DNA from 2 places in the Pseudomonas sp. LF020 genome. Region 1 is predicted to be linked to the other one. Evidence: riboswitches for the same ligand, from Rfam matches in the RefSeq annotation. Region 1 holds a riboswitch; the other holds the start of a gene.
What was found. Region 1 has a riboswitch for cobalamin ahead of cobO (cob(I)yrinic acid a,c-diamide adenosyltransferase). Riboswitches for the same ligand answer to the same signal wherever they lie in the genome.
Positions count from the first base shown of each region.

Region 2: another riboswitch for cobalamin. It lies ahead of ACU680_RS04975 (CbtB domain-containing protein); the one in region 1 lies ahead of cobO (cob(I)yrinic acid a,c-diamide adenosyltransferase).

Region 1 is NZ_JBRFIX010000017.1:12,828-20,580, forward strand. Features, by position in the region: gene bluB (5,6-dimethylbenzimidazole synthase) at 1-23, opposite strand, end outside; gene ACU680_RS26265 (cobyrinic acid a,c-diamide synthase CobB) at 20-1,402, opposite strand; gene cobO (cob(I)yrinic acid a,c-diamide adenosyltransferase) at 1,399-2,010, opposite strand; cobalamin riboswitch at 2,092-2,322, opposite strand; partial or broken gene ACU680_RS26275 (hypothetical protein) at 2,486-3,069, shown strand; gene ACU680_RS26280 (PQQ-dependent sugar dehydrogenase) at 3,138-4,451, shown strand; gene ACU680_RS26285 (C40 family peptidase) at 4,585-5,121, opposite strand; gene ACU680_RS26290 (C40 family peptidase) at 5,341-5,955, opposite strand; gene hda (DnaA regulatory inactivator Hda) at 6,181-6,885, opposite strand; gene ACU680_RS26300 (AI-2E family transporter) at 7,105-7,753, opposite strand, start outside.
Region 2 is NZ_JBRFIX010000002.1:187,134-194,886, forward strand. Features, by position in the region: gene ACU680_RS04950 (acyltransferase family protein) at 1-871, shown strand, start outside; gene nfuA (Fe-S biogenesis protein NfuA) at 929-1,513, shown strand; gene cobM (precorrin-4 C(11)-methyltransferase) at 1,701-2,447, opposite strand; gene ACU680_RS04965 (cobalamin biosynthesis protein) at 2,529-2,942, opposite strand; gene ACU680_RS04970 (CbtA family protein) at 2,939-3,640, opposite strand; gene ACU680_RS04975 (CbtB domain-containing protein) at 3,652-3,849, opposite strand; cobalamin riboswitch at 3,972-4,193, opposite strand; cobalamin riboswitch at 5,182-5,394, shown strand; gene cobW (cobalamin biosynthesis protein CobW) at 5,493-6,563, shown strand; gene cobN (cobaltochelatase subunit CobN) at 6,567-7,753, shown strand, end outside.

The DNA.
Region 1 (7,753 bases):
TCGGAATAGGCGTTGTCGGTCATGGCCTCTTCGCGAGCAAGCTCGCTCCCACAGGGGTTAGGTGATCCAATGTGGGAGCGAGCTTGCTCGCGAAGGCGGCCTTGAGATCTGGCGCTAACAATGCAGCAATCGCCGTAGGATTCGACGGAAAGTAAAAATGCACGTACGACGCCGTCATCCGCCCTTCCCGATAAACCGCCTCCGCCCCGCGCCCGCCATTCGGGCTGATGCCCCGGGCAATCGGCGTCAGTTCGGTGCTGGTCAGGGAATGATGATAGGTGTGACCGCGCAACGAACCTTCCGGCAGATCCACCGCTTGCAGTGCCAGTGCCGCCAGACGTTTTTGCATCACCGCCTCACCGCGCAGCAGGCCGACCAGCTCGGCGCGGGTGCCGTCGACATCGGTCAACGCGTCGAGCAGATAGAGCATGCCGCCGCACTCGGCGAGCAATGGTTTGCCGGCGGTGTGGTGCGCACGAATCGCATCGAGCATTGCGGTGTTTTGCGATAACGCGACGTGGTGCAATTCCGGATAACCACCGGGCAGATACAGGCTGTCGGCCTCGGGCAATCGGGTGTCGCGGATCGGCGAGAAGAAACTCAACTCGGCGCCCATCGCCCGCAGCAGGTCGAGGCTGGCGCCGTAGGTGAAGGCAAAGGCTTCGTCGCGAGCGACGGCGATGCGCACGCCGTCGAGCAACGGCTCGGCAGGGATCACTTCAGGCGCGGCGAATGCCACGGCCGGTGGCAGCGCTACCTCGCAACTGCTGGCCAAGGCTTCGGCGGCGGCGTCGAGACGCAGGTCGAGGTCATTCAGTTCGCTGGCCTGAACCAGGCCGAGGTGCCTGCTTGGCAACTCAATCCCGGTTTCCCGGGACAGCGCGCCGTACCAGCGCAAGCCTTCGGTGAGGCTGCCTTCGAGCAATTGCGCATGACGCAAGGTGCCGACGCGGTTGGCCAGCACGCCGGCAAACGGCAGGTTCGGCTGATAACGCGCCAGCCCCAAAGCCAGGGCGCCAAAGGTCTGGGCCATGGCGGTGCCGTCGATCACGCCGAGCACCGGCACACCGAAATGCCGCGCCAGATCAGCGCTGGACGGCGTGCCGTCGAACAGGCCCATCACGCCTTCGATCAGGATCAAATCGGCTTCGGCGGCGGCTTCCCATAACAGACGGCGGCTTTCCTGCTCGCCGACCATCCACATGTCCAGTTGATACACCGGCGCACCGCTGGCGCGCTCGAGAATCATCGGGTCGAGGAAGTCCGGGCCGCACTTGAACACGCACACCCTGCGCCCCTGATTGCGATGCAAGCGAGCGAGCGCGGCGGTGACGGTGGTCTTGCCCTGACCGGAAGCCGGCGCGGCGATCAGTACCGCCGGGCAGTGACGTGGTTGATTCAAAGTTCGACGCCTTTCTGCGCTTTGATGCCAGCCTGGAAGGCGTGTTTGAGCATGCCCATTTCGGTGACGGTATCGCCCATCTCGATCATTTCCGGCTTGGCCGCGCGACCGGTGACGATTACGTGTTGCATCGGCGGACGCGCCTGCAGGTCGCTGAGCACTCGATCCAGATCGAGGTAACCGTGCTTGAGGGCGATGTTCAATTCGTCCAGCACCACCAGGCCGATCGACGGATCACGCAGCAGCTCGCGGGACACTTCCCACGCGGCTTCGGCGGCGGCGATATCACGTTGGCGATCCTGGGTTTCCCAGGTGAAACCCTCGCCCATCACGTGAAAACGCACTTGCTCGGGGAAGCGGCGGAAGAACAGTTCTTCGCCAGTGCTGTTGCGGCCCTTGATGAACTGCACCACGCCGCACTGCATGCCGTGGCCCATGGCGCGGGCGAGCATGCCGAACGCCGAGCTGCTTTTGCCTTTGCCATTGCCGGTCAGCACCAGCACCAGGCCGCACTCGTCAGGCGAATTGGCGATGCGCTCGTCGATCAGGGCTTTTTTGCGCTGCATACGCGCCAGATGGCGTTCGTCGCGCTCGGGGGAATCGGTCATGGGGGAGCTCTCCGTTGAGGCTGGATAACGGCGGGCAGGCACAAGAATAGACGGCAAAAAGCCTGGCATCGCCCACCGTGATGCCGCTGAATGGATCAGGCCGGTCTCCGGGCTCATGAGCGGCGAATCGCCTGACTGCGCGCCTTCCCGCGTCGGTCGACACAGTGGCTCAAGGCGCAGTTTTCACTCATTTACCGTTGCGGGGGCAGCGCCGGGATCGTGATCGTTCTTCACCTGAAGACAACCCTCACCGGCTTCCCTGTTTCACTCTGTCGACACGCGTCACAGAGCACCTGAAACAAGCCGCGAAGGTTAGAGGGTTGGGGGTGGAGCGTCAATTAAAGAGGGGGCCGTCGGGCGAATAACTGCCGTCGATCAATTATCTGGCGCCATTCTTGTGCCACACTGATACAAATGATATCAAAGAGCCATGCTTTTCTCGAAAAAGCCCATCACAACAATAAGGATGATGACGATGCAAGGCATGATCATCAGCAACCCGCGCCTGGAATTCCTGCGCCGATGCTCGAACGCTGGTTTGACTGTATCGACCGCTACAACGCCATTCGCGGCGACAACGACACACCTTACTGGCATGACGAGAAAGCCAATCTCGGCTTGCTCTCTGCGGCGGCATGGATGGCCGAGCTGGTGACCCTTTGTAATACCTCGACCCGAAAGCAGAACGAGGATGGCGAGCGCAATGCCCGCGCCGATCTGTTCATTGCCGGGCCTGAGGACCGCGCTTACCTTCAGGCGACCCAGCGCTGGCCGCGGGTCAACAACCTCAATCTGACCCAGGCCCTGCTGGACATCACCAGCGAGGCCAAACGCATCAGTTTTGCCAGCGACCTCAAACTCGGCTGCCTGTTCGTCGCCCCGCAAAAGGTCCAGCACAGCGCCAGCCCCGAAGAACTGCAGGACATGGTCGACGACCTGCAAAAGGAACACTGCTGCGCAGTGGCCTGGTATTTCCCCTACGCCTACCGCAAATTGCGCAGCGAAGCGGGCAATTATCATCCGGGGATCGCCGTGCTGTTCAAAGAGGCCCGCGGTTGAGCGGTTGAACCATCGCATGCCTGTGCTTCTCTATGATTAGGTCAATGCATTCATAGGGAAGATCAGTAATGCGCAAGTCCCAGCTCGCTCTCGTCATCGCCCTCGCCGGAGGGCTCACCGCCTGTGGTGAATCCTCCAGCCTGCAAGTCTCCGACGGCACCGGCCCGTCACCGAAACTGCCCGAACCGAACAAGACCCTGATCCCGACGGTGAACATCGCCCCGGCGATCGGCTGGCCTGCGGGTGGTAAACCGACCGCCGCGGCCGGCACGCAAGTGGCCGCATTCGCCGAAGGCCTCGATCACCCGCGCTGGCTCTACGTGCTGCCCAACGGTGATGTGCTGGTGGCGGAAACCAACGCGCCACCCAAGCCTGACGACAGCAGCGGCATTCGTGGCTGGGTGATGAAGAAAGTCATGGGCAAGGCCGGCGCTGGCGTGCCGAGCCCGAATCGCATCACCCTGTTGCGCGATGCCGACCACGACGGCGTGGCCGAGACCCGCACCGTGTTCTTGCAAAACCTCAACTCGCCGTTCGGCATGACCCTGGTCGGCAACGATTTGTATGTCGCCGACACCGATCGCCTGCTGCGCTTCCACTACGAACCCGGTGCGACCGAGATCAAGACCCAGCCGATCAAAGTCACCGACCTGCCGGGCGGCACGCTGAACCATCACTGGACGAAAAACGTCATCGCCAGCAAGGACGGCAGCAAGCTGTACGTCACCGTCGGCTCGAACAGCAACGTTGGCGAGAATGGTCTGGATAAAGAAGAAGGTCGCGCGGCGATCTGGGAAGTCGATCGCGCCACCGGCAATCACCGGATCTTCGCCTCGGGCATCCGCAACCCCAACGGCCTGGCGTGGGAGCCCACCAGTGGCGCGTTGTGGACAGCGGTCAACGAGCGTGACGAGATCGGCAGCGACCTGGTGCCGGATTACATCACCTCGGTCAAGGACGGCGGCTTCTACGGCTGGCCATTCAGCTATTACGGACAGCACGTGGATGTGCGGGTGAAGCCGCAGAATCTGGATCTGGTGGCCAAGGCTATCGCCCCGGACTACGCCGTCGGCCCGCATACCGCTTCATTGGGCTTGACCTTCGCCGAAGGCAACAGCCTGCCGGCGCAGTTCAAGGAAGGCGCGTTCATCGGCCAGCACGGCTCATGGAACCGCAAACCGCACAGTGGCTATAAAGTGATTTTCGTCCCGTTCGCCGCCGGCAAGCCGAACGGAGCACCGGTGGATGTGCTGACCGGTTTCCTCGACAAGGACGAAAACGCCTTGGGTCGCCCGGTAGGCGTGGTGATCGACCAGCAAGGTGGTTTGCTGGTGGCCGATGATGTGGGGAACAAGGTGTGGCGGGTGTCGTCCGCCAAGTAACTTTTGCCTGACCTGAAACAACTGTAGGAGTGAGCCTGCTCGCGATGACGGTGTCACATTCAACATCAGTGTTGATTGATCAACCGCTATCGCGAGCAGGCTCACTCCTACATTGGACTGTGAGCTCTTTGAATTACGGGTTACGCGCCAGATGCTCCGGCTGCAGCACCCGCTTGGCACTCAGATACGCCTTCTGCCAGTAAGCCTTTGACAGGCTGTCCAGCTTCACCGTGCCGCCGGTGGCCGGCGCATGCACGAAGCGCCCTTCGCCGACGTAAATCCCCGCATGACTGACCTGTGAACCGCCGTTGGTGGCGAAGAAGATCAGATCGCCGGTCTGCAAACCCTCTTTGCCGACGTTCGGCGCCTGCATCACGATCATCTCGCGCGTCGAGCGCGGCAAGGAAATGCCAGCAGCATCGCGGTAGACGAAACCGATCAGGCCACTGCAATCGAACCCGGAGTCCGGTGTGTTGCCGCCCCAGCGATAAGGCGTGCCAACCAGGCCCAGCGCGCGAAACAGCACGTCTTCAGCAGCCGGCGAAAAAGCTTGGGAAGGTCCGAACACGACCGGGGCACGTACCACGGGCGCAGGCGGCGGCGTGCGGCTGGCGCAGGCGCTGAGCAGCGCTGCGAAGAAGATCAAAGCAAGGCGGGCCGACATCGTCATAAGCAGAACATCCTGATCTGGCTGCGGCTTTCTCTGCCGAATGGACAGAAACAAAACCGCCTGCGGAGCACGCAGGCGGTTTGCCATCAATATAGATACAGGATTCTAGCGGCTATACGACAAACTTCAAGTAAGACTTTAACTTCACCTTGTAAAGTTTAGGTCTACTCCGTGCCGGAGCCGTTTTTTGTCGCCACGGACGTGGCGACAACGGGGGAATTACTTGCGAGCGGTGACCACGGTCGGTGCCATCGCGAGGGCGCGCTTGGCTTCGATGAAAGTCTTGCTCCAGTAGCTGTCACCCAGGCTGTCGATGCGAACACCGCCGCTGCGACGACTGCTGGAGTGGATGAACTGGTTGTCACCCAGGTAGATCCCGGCGTGACTTACACGACCGCGACGACCGTTGGTGGCGAAGAACAGCAGATCGCCCGGCTCAAGGTTGCCGCGCGAGACCAGAGGCGCATCAACGTTGATCATTTCGCGAGTGGAGCGCGGCAGATTCATGCCGGCTTCTTCGCGGAACAGATAACCGATGAAACCGCTGCAGTCGAAACCGGCTTCAGAGGTACCGCCGAAACGGTAACGGGTACCGATCAGGGACATGCCGCGTTCGAGGATGCTGTCGGCCAGAACCGGGAGCTCGTACGGCTTCTTGTTGAAGTCCGAGAGTTCCTTTTCGGTGTCCAGCTCTTCCTGGTAAATAACGGAAGACTGGGCAGTGGCAGAATTTTTAACCTGTTGAGGCTGCTCTTGAACTGGAGAATGAGCAGCGCAACCGAACAACAGGGTGACGAGTGCGAGAGGCACGAGGGGTGCGAAGCGCTTTAGCATGGGCACGACCGTGGCTGAAGTTGTAAAGAAGCCGAGACTATGCCCGCTATCAGCCTCATTTGCAAATTCAATCGATCTTTTTGTGACTTCCCGGTTTCTCGTTTACATCTAAGCGCTTAAGCCCATTTGAGTCGATACGCGGTCTGCACAGGGTGCGGAAACGCGGATTTTCTGGCGCCTGAAATATGTCAAAACGTGGTCAAAGCCACGTATTTCAAGGGCTGGCTACCAGCCGAGGGTTTCTTTCAGGAACGGAATCGTCAACTTGCGCTGCGCCTGCAACGAGGCCTGATCCAGCTGTTCGAGCAGGTCGAACAATGCACTCATGCTGCGGGTGCCGCGGGTCAGGATAAAGTGTCCGACTTCATCGGTCAGGTGCAGGCCGCGACGCGACGCACGCAATTGCAGGGCACGCAATTTGTCTTCATCGGAGAGCGGACGCATCTGGAAGATCAGCGCCAGGGTCAGGCGCGATTTGAGGTCAGCCAGCTTCACCGGTAGCTCACGCGGCGAGGTTGAAGCGGCAATCAGCAAACGTCGACCGCTGTCACGCAGGCGGTTGAACAGATGAAACATCGCCTCTTCCCAGTCGGCCTTGCCGGCAATCACCTGCAAGTCATCCAGGCAGACCAGTTCGTACTGTTCAAGGTTGTCGAGGATTTCGATACCACGATCCATCAGCTCGGCCAGCGGCAGATACACCGCCGGTTCGCCCATCTGCTCGAAACGCAGGCAAGCCGCCTGCAACAGATGCGTACGCCCTACCCCATGCTTGCCCCACAGGTAGATCAGGCTTTCGGTCCAGCCGGCGTCGGCTTCGCATAGGCGCTCGACATAGCCGAGTGCAGCGGCATTGGCGCCTGGGTAGTAGTTGATGAAGGTGGCGTCGTCACGCAGACGCACACCTAGGGGCAGCTGAATCGGTTTCATGCTGACTGAACAGTTCTCAAGGAACCGTTAGTGGCCTCTGTGTAAAGTTTGCGAAGTTTATACCCGTGAAGCTGAGCGCACAATGCGACAGACTCCAAGCAAAATCAAAGGTTTGCGTTAACACGCTGGTTTTATGACAGTTTCTCTGACGCAACGCCGAGCAGACTCACCGCAAAACACGGGCCAACCCGGCGCAATGCCGGGCCACCCGTGATCGGATTACAACTCGGGTTCATCTGCCCCGCTGTAGATATCCGAGTCCTTGTACAAATCGTGTACGTGACGCACCAGCACCATGATCACCGCCGCCACCGGCAATGCCAGTAGCACACCGGTAAAGCCGAACAGCTCGCCACCCGCCAGGATCGCGAAGATCACCGCCACCGGATGCAGACCGATCCGGTCGCCCACCAGCAAAGGCGTCAGCACCATGCCTTCCAGCGCTTGCCCGACCATGAACACCGCGACGATGCCGATCATCGGGTACAGGTCGCCACCGAACTGGAACAGCCCGGCAATCAGCGCCGCGCCAATGCCGATGACAAACCCCATGTACGGCACGATAGCCGCCAAGCCTGCAATCAGGCCGATCAACAGCCCCAGTTCCAGACCGACGATCATCAGACCCGCCGCATAAATCACCCCCAGCGCCAGCATCACCAGCAACTGCCCGCGCACGAAGGCGCCGAGTACCTCGTGGCACTCACCGGCCAGAGAGACGATGGTTGCTTCGCGATCACGCGGCAGCAGGCTGCGGATCTTGGCCATCATCACGTCCCAGTCGCGCAGCAGATAAAAACTCACCACCGGGATCAGCACCAGATTCGCCAGCCAGCCAATCAGCGCAAGGCTGGAGGCGGTCGCCTGA
Region 2 (7,753 bases), on a different contig from region 1:
CAGCGGTCTGGTGATTTTCCTGTCTACCGAAAGCAAGTCGTTGCCTCCGGCGCGATTTCTGCTGTTTCGGCTGTTTCGCATCGTGCCGGCGTACTGGCTGTACACGCTGCTGATGGCGTTGCTGGTGGTGTTCGCCCGGCCGATGTTGCCGGATCAGACGGTGGATTGGGCGCATTTCATCGCATCGCTGCTATTCATTCCGGCGCAAAACCCCGGCGGCTACGGGATCTACCCGACACTGAATGTCGGCTGGACGCTCAATTACGAAATGCTTTTTTATGTGCTGTTTGCCTGTGCGCTGGTGTTTCGTTGGCAGGTGCGCTTGCTGGTGGTTGGCGCGTTGCTGTTTTCGGTGTGTCGGGCGTTCGGCTGGCTCAACGAGTTTTACCGTTCGGACATCGTCTACGAATTTTTGCTGGGGATCGGCATTGGCGTGCTCTATCGCCGGGGCTGGATCGGTGCGGGTCTGTGGCTGCCACTGTTGGCGATGGGCGCCGCGTTGTTGGCGATCTATCACCTGACGCCGGCGCCAAGGCTGTTGAACTGGGGCGTGCCGAGCGCGGTGCTGGTGATGGCCTGCATATCACTTGAGCGCTACGTCGAGCGTAATCGGCTGATGAAGTTGCTCGGTGATTGTTCTTATTCGGTGTACCTGATGCACGTGCTGGTGCTGTCTGCCGGTGGTTTTATTGCCCGGCGCTATGGAATCAATCCGTATCTGATGTTCGCTGTTTGCGCCCTGGCTATCGCAGTGGGTTCGTGGCTAAGCTACGAATGGGTGGAAAAACGCAGTTATCAGTGGCTTAAAGCGCGGATCGACGGCGAATCGGTTCGCGAGCCTGTCGAGAATCTTTCCCGACAAAAATACTAGGACTTTGTCCGGCGCAATGATTGGCGTAAACTGCGCCCAAGCCTGCGAGGAGTTTCCATGACCGCTATTACCATTACCGACGCCGCCCACGATTACCTGGCCGATCTGCTCTCCAAGCAGAACACCCCGGGCATCGGCATCCGCGTCTTCATCACCCAGCCTGGCACCCAGTACGCCGAAACCTGCATTGCCTACTGCAAGCCGGGCGAAGAAAAACCTGAAGATACCGCGCTAGGGCTGAAAAGCTTCACCGCCTACATCGACTCGTTCAGCGAAGCGTTCCTCGACGATGCCGTCGTCGACTACGCCACCGACCGCATGGGCGGCCAGCTGACCATCAAGGCGCCAAACGCCAAAGTACCGATGGTCAACGCCGACAGCCCGGTCAACGAGCGCATCAACTACTACCTGCAAACCGAAATCAACCCGGGGCTGGCCAGCCACGGCGGTCAGGTCAGCCTGATCGATGTGGTTGAGGACGGCATTGCCGTGCTGCAGTTCGGCGGCGGCTGCCAGGGCTGCGGCCAGGCCGACGTGACCCTGAAGGAAGGCATCGAGCGCACCTTGCTCGAGCGCATTCCAGAGCTCAAAGGTGTGCGCGACGTGACTGACCACACGCAGAAAGAAAACGCCTATTACTAAGGTGTTCGCTGCGAACACGAAAAACGGCGCCCCGTGAGCGCCGTTTTTTTATGCCCGTACTTTGTGGTGAGGGGATTTATCCCCGATGAACTGCGCAGCAGTTCCATTTTTTTGGGCTGCTTCGCACCCCATCGGGGATAAATCCCCTCACCACAGGTTTTGAACCCAGCCACAAAAGTCATCTGACTCAGGGTCTGTAAAGGTGCGCATGCCCCGCGCGATACAACGATGACTCGCTAAACACCTCACTGCCCAGCACCCGTCCCACCAGAATCAACGCCGTGCGCCGAAACCCCTTGGCCTCCACCTTCGCGGCAATATCCTCCAGTGTCCCCACCACCCAATCCTGATCCGGCCATGTCGCCCGGTGGATCACCGCAATCGGGCAATCGGCGCCGTAATGCGGCAGCAATTCGGCGATGATCTTCTGCAGATGATTGACCCCCAGATGAATCGCCATGGTCGCGCCATGCTGCGCCAGACTGCTCAACTCCTCACCCGCCGGCATGGCAGTTTTATCGGCGTAGCGGGTCAGAATCACGCTCTGCGAAACGTCCGGCAGTGTCAGCTCGGCGCCGAGCAACGCCGCACACGCTGCGGTCGCGGTGACGCCGGGGATGATTTCGAACGGAATGTTCAGCTCACGCAGATAACGAATCTGCTCGCCAATCGCGCCATACAGACTCGGATCGCCGGAATGCACCCGCGCCACATCCTGGCCGTTGGCATGCGCGGTTTTGATCAGTTCGATGATCTGTTCCAGATGCAATTCGGCGCTGTTGACCACGGTTTCGGCCTGATGCCCCTCCAGCACCGCAGCCGGTACCAGCGAGCCTGCGTAGATGATTACCGGGCAGCTGCGGATCAGCCGCTGGCCTTTGACGGTGATCAATTCCGGGTCGCCGGGGCCGGCGCCGATGAAGTAGACAGTCATGCAGAAATCCTGTGAAAAACGGGGCAGGGCAACGCTTCAGATGAAGATTGCTCATGATCAAACAGGGGGATTATCCGGATTTTACGCAGCGCCGGCCAATGCCAGGGTCGCCTGAGCGTATTTTTGCCGGGAAATCAGCAATTTTGCCGGTGCCTGAATCAACTGCTCGGCAAGGGCCAGGGCGGCACTTTCCGCCACGCCGTAGCAGCCGGTGCGCTCATAGGCGATCTGCGAATGGTGGCTGAGTCGCTGCTGGTAACTGGCCAGTTCGTCGCTGCTGAAATACAACAGTGGTAACGCAAGTTGTGCGGCCAGTTCCTGCAAGCCCGGTTCATCGCGCTTCAAATCGATGCTGGCCAGGGCCTTGACCGCTTCCAGCTCGATGCGATGCGCCTGCAATGCCTGATCGAGTAACGCGCGCAGCGTGCTGGCCGGGCAGCCGCGCTGGCAGCCCAGGCCGACCACGAAGGTCGGCGCTGCGCGGTCATCGGTCATGCGTGGTATTGACCATCGCTTTTGCGGCGGAACAACCAGGCGCTGATCAGGCCCAGGGCCAGCCAGAACGCCACGTTGGTCAACTGCGAAGCGATTTTGAACTGGGCTTCCAGCGCTTCCGGAGCGAGCATCGAATGCACTTCCGGTTGTGGTGCGCCGATCACGTGCGGCATAGCCAGAATCGCCACGCCCAGCAGCTTCATCAACCAATGACGGCTGAACACGATCAGGGCCAGACCAACAGCGGTGGATGCGGCGGTGCCGATCCACCACATCTGCCGCGACGCCAGATCGGCTGCGGCTGTGCCCGGCAGTTCAGGCGGCAGGCCCAAGGTCGGCGCGAGCACGAAAGTTGCGTAACCGGCCAGACCCCAGAGCAGACCTTGTGAGGTTTTGGTCGGTGCCCGCAGGGTGTACAGGCCGGCGAGCATCAGGGCGAAACCGACCGCCACCACCAGATTGCCACCGGTGGTCGAGACCACGCGTTGCCAGCCGTCTTCCGGTTCCCAGGCTTCGGCGTCGTGAGTGTGCCCGGCCATGGCGCCGTCGGCATGTTGGTGAACGGCCACCGGTTCGGATTTCTCGAAGGTTTCGGCCTGCAGAATCAGTGGCGAGACCCAGAAACTTTGCAGCAAGGTCAGCAACAGGGCGGCCAGCAGCCCGGTGAAACCTGCGGTTTGCGCAATACGCTTGATCATGGCGGCAGGTCTCAGTGGCACGGGAACGCGGCGCTGTGGCGGGTATCGTGGGCGGCGTTGTGCACCGCTTCGATGTGCGAGAAACCGGCGAAGTAAACCAGGCTGGCGCCGAGGATCGACGCGACAATCGCGGCGGTCAGGCGTTGGCTCAAGGTGGCGGTGCTGGAGATTTTGTCGGTGTTGCTGCCGGTGCTGCTGATGATCGACATGGCGCTTCCCTCTGGAGTGTCAGCGGGTGAATAGAGCGCATGAAAACCCCTGCGGGTCAGGCACGCAGAGGTTCGAACAGCGCCCGCCCACCGCGGGTTTGTTATGTTCAGCGACGCAGCATGCGTGCTGTGTGTTGCGGGCCGGTCTCCGGGCTCACGAGGGGTTGGCGTCTGGCCGACCTGCAAGCATCACCTTCCCATGCCGCATTGGCACAGTGGATCTGACGCTTCGCTCGCTTACCGTTGCGGGGGCAGCACCGGACTGACATGGCTTTGAGTAAAGCACATGATTCACCGGTTTCCCGTTTCACCCTGTGAAGGGCACCCGTAACAAGTTGTGTAGGAGAGCATGGGTGGGGATTTGAGTCAATTGAATGGGTATGGGGGTATATCCGTTGCTGCGGTAACGGCTTCCTATGGTTCCGCCCTTACGGCGGGTCACTTTTGGCAAACGCCCCAAAAGTAACCAAAAGGTCTGTGCCCTGACGTTCGGCCCTCGCCTAGGCTCGGGTTCCTTCGCTGCGGGATTCATCCGGGGGGCAGCGCCTACGGTTTGCTTCGCTGCACCTCCTCTCGCTGTGTTTGGCTGCGCCAAACGGTCGCTGCGCTCCCACCCCCGGATAAACCCCTCCACTCAGCCTGCCGACGGGCCTTGAGATCAAAAGCTTTACTCGAGCTAACGCTCATCGTGTTGAGTGGGGCGGCTTTGCCGCATGGGTTGTGCGTTTTCTAAACTGTAGGAGCCAGCCTGCTGGCGATGGCGGCCTGACAGCCGACCAATCTCTATCTGAATACACCCAATCCCCTGTAGGAGCTGCCGAAGGCTGCGATCTTTTGATTTGCTTTGGCTTTGGCTTTGGCTTTGGCTTTGGCTTTGGCTTTGGCTTTGGCTTTGGCTTTGGCTCTTGATGTGGCTTTTGATCTTCAGCCCCTTCGGCAGGCCGAGCGTAGGTGTCCATCAGGGGGGAAGGCGCGCAGCGCCATGCGGCGAAGCCGCATACATCGAGAGGAGGTGCAGCGAAGCAAACCGGAGGCGATGCCCCCGGATGGACACCGTAGCGAGGGAACACTGAGCCTCAGCGAAGTGCCGTACGCCGGGGGAAGCCTTTTTGGTTACTTTTTCGGCGTTTGGAAAAAGTGACCCGCCGTAAGGGCGGAACCGTAATCAGCAACCCCCGCAGCAACGGATATGCCCCCAATCCAAAACAACCAAACCCCGTAACCCGGTGACTGGCAAAAGTGACCCGCCGTAAGGGCGGAACTCTAGGGAGGCCGTTACCGCAGCAACGGATATGCCCCCAATCCAACCATTGACCGGTCACCACCCGATGCGTAGCCTTGCACCTTCGAGGTTCTTCGGCCCACGCCGAAGCTAAGAAGGGAACGCGGTCAAAGCCGCGGCTGCCCCCGCAACTGTGAACGGTGAAGTTCGTTGCCACGCCACTGCCAGCTCAATCCACAGAGCCCGCGGGAAGGCGCAGCGAATGCCGGGCCCCGCGCCTGAACACCGTCAGCCAGGAGACCTGCCTCGTCACAGATTTCTCACTACAACCGGGCGGGGTGATCCGGTGGCGAATTCTTCCGCGCGCACGCTCGCAGCGGATCTCGTCCCGTATGCCCGCCACCTTGCCAAAGGGCATCCGATGAAAACACTGGCCAAACTCCCCGTCACCATCGTCACCGGTTTTCTCGGCTCGGGCAAAACCACCTTGCTGCGTCATATGCTCGACAACGCTCAGGGCCGCCGCATCGCGGTGATCGTCAACGAATTCGGCGAGCTGGGTATCGACGGTGAAATCCTCAAGCAATGCACCATCGGTTGCACCGAAGAAGAAGCCACCGGTCGCGTCTACGAACTGGCCAACGGCTGCCTGTGCTGCACGGTTCAGGAAGAGTTCTTCCCGGTGATGCGCGAACTGGTCGCCCGTCGCGGTGACCTCGATCACATACTGATCGAGACGTCCGGTCTGGCCCTGCCAAAACCGCTGGTACAAGCCTTCCAGTGGCCGGAAATCCGCAGCGCCTGCACGGTTGACGCGGTGATCACCGTGGTCGACAGCCCGGCCGTGGCCGCCGGCACCTTCGCCGCGTTCCCGGATCAGGTCGACGCCCAGCGCAAACTTGACCCGAACCTGGATCACGAATCGCCGCTGCACGAACTGTTCGCCGACCAACTGGCCAGCGCCGATCTGGTGATCCTCAACAAGGCCGACCAGACCAGCCCTGAAGACCTCGCTCGCGTACGTCTGGAAGTCGCTGAAGAACTGCCGCCAGCGGTAAAAATCATCGAAGCCAGCAACGGTCGCCTGCCACTGGACGTGCTGATCGGTCTCGGTGCCGGTTCCGAAGAACACATCGACAGCCGCCACAGTCATCACGATCACCACCACGACGGTGATGACGATCACGATGACCATGATCACGACGCCTTCGACTCGATCTCCATTGAACTGCCGCAAGCCGATGAAAGCCTGCTGCTCGACGCGCTGACGCAACTGGTGGTCCAGCACGGCATTCTGCGCGTGAAGGGCTTCGCGGCGATTCCGAACAAGCCGATGCGTCTGTTGATCCAAGGCGTGGGCACGCGTTTCGACAAGCATTTCGACCGCCAGTGGGGCGCTGACGAAGCGCGCGTCACCCGTCTGGTGCTGATCGGTCAGGAACTCGACGCCGCGCAACTCGAAGCGCAACTGCGCGCCGCGCTCAGCGTTTAAGCCATGCACCTGCTCAGGACCCAGCCCGGCGGTTTCGTGTCGGATGACAACATTGCCGACCTTGGACAAACCCCCGCCGAACTGGTGATCCTGTGCAGCGGCGATTCCAGCCTGGCGCTGCTCGCCGAAGCTGCGCAGCAGTTGCCCGAGGATTATCCGAGCCTGCGTCTGGCCAACCCCATGCAGGTGCAGAATCATGCCTCGGTCGATCTGTATGTCGATGAGGTACTGCGTCACGCCAAGGTCATTCTGATTTCGCTGCACGGCGGCATCGCTTACTGGCGTTATGGCGTCGAGCGTCTGGTGGAGTTGTCCGAACGCGGCGTGCAGGTGATTCTGGTGCCGGGCGATGACCGTCCCGACCCGGAGCTCAGCGACCTGAGCACTGTGCCCGCCGAAGATCGCGACCGCCTCTGGCAGTTCCTGCGTCAGGGCGGCATGGGCAATGCGCTGGACTTCTTCCATTGCCTGGCCAACCGCTGGTTGGCGCGCGACTACGTCTGGGGCGAGCCGCAAGCGCTGCCGCGTACGGTGATTTACCACCCCCAGAAAAACACCGCCGCACTGTGCGACTGGCAAGCCGAATGGCTGCCCGGTCAACCGGTTGCGGCGGTGTTGTTTTATCGCTCGCATTTGCAAGCGGCGAACACCGCGTTCATTGACGTGTTTTGCCAGCGCTTGCAGGCAGCGGGGCTCAATCCGTTGCCGATCGCCGTCGCCAGCCTGAAAGAACCCGGCTGTCTGAGTGTGGTCGAGGACTGGCTGGATGAGGTCGAGGCGGCGGTGATTCTCAACACCACCGGCTTCGCGCAATCCAGCCCGGAAGCGCCGCATCTGCGGCCGTTCCGGCGCAATATTCCGGTGATTCAAGCGATCTGCGCCCAGGACAACGAACCCGGTTGGCGCGACAGCGAGCAGGGTCTGGGGCCACGGGATCTGGCGATGCACATCGCCTTGCCGGAACTCGACGGGCGCATCATCAGCCGGCCGATCAGCTTCAAGGATCTGGCCTGGCGCAGTGAGCGCAGCCAGTCCGACGTGGTCTGCTATCGGGCGCAACCCGAGCGCATGGATTTTGTCGCCGAACTGGCCCGGCGCTGGAGCGATCTGGCGCAACTGCCGAACGCTGAAAAACGCATCGCGCTGATTCTCGCCAATTACCCGACTCGCGACGGTCGCATCGGCAATGG